Regions from separate parts of the Staphylococcus felis genome, predicted to be linked through region 2. Evidence: a T-box and tRNA genes for the amino acid it is inferred to sense, from the RefSeq annotation. Region 2 holds a T-box; the other holds one or more tRNA genes.
What was found. The T-box of region 2 lies ahead of C7J90_RS09880 (valine--tRNA ligase). A T-box ahead of a tRNA ligase gene usually reads a tRNA of that ligase, here a tRNA-Val.
Positions count from the first base shown of each region.

Region 1: it encodes a tRNA-Val, which carries the amino acid that the T-box ahead of C7J90_RS09880 (valine--tRNA ligase) is inferred to sense. The anticodon was not compared.

Region 1 covers NZ_CP027770.1:90,900-94,170, forward strand. Annotated here, with positions in the region: gene C7J90_RS00460 (CdaR family protein) at 1-426, opposite strand, end outside; gene cdaA (diadenylate cyclase CdaA) at 427-1,233, opposite strand; tRNA gene C7J90_RS00470 (tRNA-Lys) at 1,538-1,610, opposite strand; tRNA gene C7J90_RS00475 (tRNA-Gln) at 1,614-1,688, opposite strand; tRNA gene C7J90_RS00480 (tRNA-Tyr) at 1,693-1,776, opposite strand; tRNA gene C7J90_RS00485 (tRNA-Val) at 1,799-1,874, opposite strand; tRNA gene C7J90_RS00490 (tRNA-Glu) at 1,885-1,956, opposite strand; tRNA gene C7J90_RS00495 (tRNA-Asn) at 1,958-2,032, opposite strand; rRNA gene rrf (5S ribosomal RNA) at 2,043-2,157, opposite strand; rRNA gene C7J90_RS00505 (23S ribosomal RNA) at 2,230-3,271, opposite strand, start outside.
Region 2 covers NZ_CP027770.1:2,103,971-2,107,241, reverse strand. Annotated here, with positions in the region: gene hemL (glutamate-1-semialdehyde 2,1-aminomutase) at 1-455, shown strand, start outside; gene C7J90_RS09885 (AbrB family transcriptional regulator) at 551-1,609, shown strand; T-box leader at 1,676-1,882, shown strand; gene C7J90_RS09880 (valine--tRNA ligase) at 1,923-3,271, shown strand, end outside.

The DNA of each region.
Region 1 (3,271 bases), 470 kb from region 2:
ACTAATATTAGGATCAATCGTCACTTCCCGTGTTTCTTTCTTTTCAATTGATAGGGTCGCTTCTTTAGGATAAACACGATAATTGATATCTTTATCCAAACCATTCACTTGAAAATCTACCGTACGTTCACCAGGTTGTAGATCTGTTGTGTTCAATGTGACTTTGAAATCTTCAATTTTTTGTGCTTGTAACACTTTCGATTGCGGCCCATTGAGCTCAATATCAACACTATCTGGTGCGCCTGATACATATAAATCGTTACTTTTATTAATCACCTGAACTGGTACATTTTTAATTGTTTTATTTCCATTACTTGCAATGTTATCAGTGCTAAATGTTTTGCCAAAAACATTATTAACCGATAAAAATAACAGCAATGCTAAAATCAACGCAAAAAAACGTAATCCCCATTTAGATTCAAACATTTAATTCACACCCTTCTTTGAAAAGTGCGTACCGAACCAATGCTCGGTCAATAATTCCTCAAATACATCTGTACTAATATCTTTTCTAAGTTTTCCATCAAAAGTGACAGATACAGACCCCGTTTCTTCAGATACAATAACTGTAAAAGCATCTGAAACTTCTGAAATCCCAACAGCAGCACGATGTCGTGTTCCTAAACTTTTAGCAATTTTAGGGCTATCAGATAACGGCAAATAACTTGCTGCTGTTGCAATTTTGTCGCCTTGTATAATCATAGCGCCATCGTGTAGAGGGGTATTAGGTATAAATACATTTGTTAATAACTCTTGGGAAATATCTGAATGCATGGGTATGCCGGTTTCAATATAATCCTGTAATCCTGTCTCTTTTTCAAAAACAATCAGTGCTCCAATACGGCGCTTAGCCATATATTGTACTGCTTTAGAAACTGCCTCAACCAGTTTCGGAGCTTCCACTGAAGACGTCATTGAATAGCGCTTAAACAAACTCCCTCTTCCAAGCTGTTCTAACGCTCGCCGTATTTCAGGTTGGAAAATGACGATAATTGCTAAAAATCCCCATTGCATCACTAGATCAAATAACCTTGATGTCGTCGTTAACTGTAAATATTCACTAATCGCTTTACCTACTAATATAAACAAAATCCCTTTTAAAAGTTGTATCGCTTTAGTCCCTTTAAACACAGTAATGAGTAGGTAAATAACATACCATACAATTAATAAATCTAGAATACCAGTTATAATCTCAAGTGTGCTTAAATTTTGAAAGAGGTTTGAAATTCGCATAGCATCTCCTCCGGTAATCTATTCCCATAACGTTTATTATACCAATCATTCTAGTCAGTTGTCATATCCCATTTGAAATTATTTTAAAAATTTAACCTTTTTAAATATCAATGAGTTATTCATTTTGAGATTGACTTGAATACTCAAACCAAAACTTAACTATCGCAATTTTTAAGTGGCTTAAAGAAATGGTTATTTGGGGTTTAATGCAAAAATGTACAGTCATGATGTGTTTGTTGCATCAATCGTTAAAAATATACAACCAAAAAAACCTTATCCCAGTGAAGGAATAAGGTTTTAAAAATGAGCCATAGAGGATTCGAACCTCTGACCCTCTGATTAAAAGTCAGATGCTCTACCAACTGAGCTAATGGCTCTTATGGCTGGGCTAGCTGGATTCGAACCAGCGAGTGACGGAGTCAAAGTCCGTTGCCTTACCGCTTGGCTATAGCCCAAAAATGGTGGAGGGGGGCAGATTCGAACTGCCGAACCCGAAGGAGCGGATTTACAGTCCGCCGCGTTTAGCCACTTCGCTACCCCTCCGTATGTATTCATTTTTTAAAAATGGTGGAGAATGACGGGTTCGAACCGCCGACCCTCTGCTTGTAAGGCAGATGCTCTCCCAGCTGAGCTAATTCTCCAATATAGTAGTGACCCCTACGGGACTCGAACCCGTGTTACCGCCGTGAAAGGGCGGTGTCTTAACCGCTTGACCAAGGGGCCATGGCTCCACAGGTAGGACTCGAACCTACGACCGATCGGTTAACAGCCGATAGCTCTACCACTGAGCTACTGTGGAATAATTGTATACCTGGCACCGTCCTACTCTTGCGGAACGTAAGTCCGACTACCATCGGCGCTAAAGAGCTTAACTTCTGTGTTCGGCATGGGAACAGGTGTGACCTCTTTGCCATTGGCACCAGATAAACATTTGAATGCTTATACATTCAAAACTAGATAGTAAGTAATATCTCACAAGCAAACCTTGTTATGAATTTGATTAAGTCTTCGATCGATTAGTATTCGTCAGCTCCACGTATCGCTACGCTTCCACCTCGAACCTATTTACCTCATCATCTTTGAGGGATCTTATAACCGAAGTTGGGAAATCTCATCTCGAGGGGGGCTTCATGCTTAGATGCTTTCAGCACTTATCCCGTCCATACATAGCTACCCAGCTATGCCGTTGGCACGACAACTGGTACACCAGAGGTATGTCCATCCCGGTCCTCTCGTACTAAGGACAGCTCCTCTCAAATTTCCTACGCCCACGACGGATAGGGACCGAACTGTCTCACGACGTTCTGAACCCAGCTCGCGTACCGCTTTAATGGGCGAACAGCCCAACCCTTGGGACCGACTACAGCCCCAGGATGCGATGAGCCGACATCGAGGTGCCAAACCTCCCCGTCGATGTGAACTCTTGGGGGAGATAAGCCTGTTATCCCCGGGGTAGCTTTTATCCGTTGAGCGATGGCCCTTCCATGCGGAACCACCGGATCACTAAGTCCGTCTTTCGACCCTGCTCGACTTGTAGGTCTCGCAGTCAAGCTCCCTTATGCCTTTACACTCTATGAATGATTTCCAACCATTCTGAGGGAACCTTTGAGCGCCTCCGTTACACTTTAGGAGGCGACCGCCCCAGTCAAACTGCCCGCCTGACACTGTCTTCCAGCACGATAAGTGCTGCGAGTTAGAAATCCAATACAATTAGGGTAGTATCCCACCAATGCCTCCACGTAAGCTAGCGCTCACGCTTCAATGGCTCCTACCTATCCTGTACAAACTGTACCGAATTTCAATATCAGGCTACAGTAAAGCTCCACGGGGTCTTTCCGTCCTGTCGCGGGTAACCGGCATCTTCACCGGTACTATGATTTCACCGAGTCTCTCGTTGAGACAGTGCCCAAATCGTTACGCCTTTCGTGCGGGTCGGAACTTACCCGACAAGGAATTTCGCTACCTTAGGACCGTTATAGTTACGGCCGCCGTTTACTGGGGCTTCGATTCGTAGCTTCGCTGAAGCTAACCACTCCTC
Region 2 (3,271 bases):
GCGGACGAAAAGACATAATGGATCACATTGCACCGAGTGGCGATATTTATCAAGCTGGTACACTTTCTGGTAATCCGCTTGCAATGACAAGTGGTTATATGACTTTAAGCCAACTTACACCTGAAAGTTATCAATACTTTAATGAACTTGGTGATAAATTAGAAGTTGGACTGAAGACTGTTTTCGGTAAGCATCAAGTCCCGCTTACGATAAATCGTGCTGGGTCAATGATTGGTTTCTTTTTAAATAAAGGACCGGTCACAAACTTCAAGGAAGCCAATCAATCTGATTTAAAATTATTTAGTCAGTTGTATCGCGAATTAGCACAAGAAGGTATCTTTTTACCGCCATCACAATTTGAAGGTATGTTTTTGTCTACAAAACATACTCATAAAGATATCGAACAAACAATAGAAGCTTTCGATATTGCGTTAACACGTATTTTAAATGCGTAAGATGACGTTTTGAAAACGATATTTTGGACTAGGCTGAGTTTTTTGTCTCGGCCTTTTTAACATATCATTGCGTTTGAAAACATAAAGGGGAACATATGTCGAAACTATATCTAAAGAACAATCTGATTGTATTATTACTTTCTATTATTTTGGGTTTTATTCTATATTATATGAATATAATGCTACCATGGATGTTCGGGCCTATCATTGCAAGCTTAATAGTTGTTAAAATACTCAAATTAGAGGTAGAATGGCCGTCTTGGTTGAGCCAGCTTGGGTTGGTTTTGTTAGGTGTTCAAATTGGAAGTGCATTTACTAAATCGGTAATGAATGATATTAAGAATGACTTTTTTTCAATTGTAATCGTGAGTGTTTTGTTAGTCATTTTGGCTTTAATCGTATCTATTGGATTTCAAAAAATTGCAAAAGTAAATGTCGAAACAGCTATACTGAGTGTCATACCAGGTGCTTTAAGTCAAATGTTAGTTATGGCTGAAGAAAACAAAAAGGCAGATATATTAGTAGTCAGTTTAACTCAAACGTCTAGAATTATTTTTGTAGTTATTTTAGTTCCATTAATTTCATTCTTTTTTCAAAATGAGACGACTACAAACAGCGCAGTTAAGACTGCACATCACATGACCCATGTATTACAAGTTTCACACATCATGATTTTAATAATAGGTATTATTATTGTTTATTATGTAATGAAGTGGATTCATTTCCCTACAAAAATGTTACTCGCACCAATTGTTGTGCTTATTATTTGGAATATATCAACAGGCCTAACATTTACTTTGGATCAGCCTATTATTGCAGCTGCACAAGTGATTTATATGATACGTGTCGGTTTGCAAATTGCACATTTGACGAGTAGGTTAAAGGGGCGAATTGCACTAGCGATTGCGTTTCAAAATGTGCTGCTTATCATTTGTAGCTTAATAATGGTGATTTTATTAAGCTTTATAAATCACGAATCGATTAATGAGTTGTTTTTAGGAGCTGCACCAGGTGGAATGAGTCAAATCGTGCTTGTAGCATTAGAAACAGGTGCAGATGTAGCACTAATATCAAGCTATCATATTTTTAGAGTTTTCTTTATTTTATTTTTGATTGCACCGATGATTCATATTTTCTTAAAACGCCGTGTTTAGCTTGTTGTATTTTCACACAATTTATTGACTTAATCGTTAATTCAGTATACTATAAAAGAGAATTTAATAACCATTTGGGAGGAGTACACTTATTATTTTTTTAGAGAGTGCATGTTTGGTGGAAATGCATAAAAGCGTAAGTGGAAGGTAGCCCAGTAATGACCTTAACTGAATTGTAGTAAGTTAAGGCGTGTCATGAGCGTTAATCATATGAGTGCAATAATTTTTCAATTATTGAATATAGGTGGTACCACGGAAACATCCGTCCTATTTTTTAGGACAGATGTTTTTTTATTTTATGGAGGGATTTTAAATGGAAATGAAACCAAAATACAATCCGCAAGAAGTTGAAGCGGGTCGTTATCAATCTTGGTTAGATCAAAATTTATTTACACCAAGTAAAACATCGGATAAAGACACATACACGATAGTGATTCCACCTCCTAATGTAACAGGTAAATTACATTTAGGACATGCATGGGATACAACGTTACAAGATATATTAACACGTATGAAACGTATGCAAGGATATGATACTTTATATTTACCTGGTATGGACCATGCGGGCATTGCTACTCAAGCTAAAGTAGAAGCTAAAATGAGAGAAGAAGGTATTTCTCGTCATGATATCGGACGTGAAAAGTTTCTTGAAAAAGCATGGGAATGGAAAGAAGAATATGCTGAGTTTATTCGTCAACAATGGGCTAAACTTGGATTAGGGCTTGATTATTCAAGAGAGCGATTTACTCTAGATGAAGGTCTAAGCAAAGCGGTTAAAAAAGTGTTTGTTGATATGTACAACAAAGGATTAATTTATCGCGGAGAACGTATCATTAATTGGGATCCTAAAGCGCGCACAGCATTGTCAGATATTGAAGTGATTCATGAAGATGTGAACGGTAAGTTTTATCATTTTAAATATCCTTATGCGGATGGGGAAGGATTTATTGAAATTGCAACGACACGACCTGAAACAATGCTTGGAGATACAGCAATAGTAGTTAATCCAAATGACGCTCGATACAAAGATGTTATTGGTAAAAAGGTTATTTTACCAATTGTTGGACGCGAATTACCGATTTTAGGCGATGAATACGTTGATCAAGAGTTTGGTAGTGGGGCTATGAAAGTGACGCCTGCACACGATCCAAATGATTTTGAAATTGGAAACAGACATGAACTTGAGCGCATCGTTGTTATGGATGAAACTGGACATATGAACGAACATGCAGGTAAGTATGAAGGATTGGATCGATTTGACTGTCGTAAACAACTCGTAAAAGATTTAGAAGCACAAGGCTTAGTCATTAAGATTGAAGATCATATGCATTCTGTAGGTCATTCTGAACGAAGTGGTGCTATTGTTGAGCCGTATTTGTCTACACAATGGTTTGTCAAAATGAAGCCGTTAGCGGAACAAGCTTTAAACAATCAAAACACAGATAATCGCATTGAATTTGTCCCAGCTCGATTTGAAAAGACTTTTAATAGGTGGATGGAAGAAATCAGAGACTGGACTATTTCACGTCAATTATGGTGGGGACATCAAATTCCAGCTTGGTATCATAATGAAACGGGAGAAATGTATGTATCAGAAGAACCGCCTGCTGATATTGAAAATTGGACACAAGATGAGGATGTATTAGACACATGGTTTTCAAG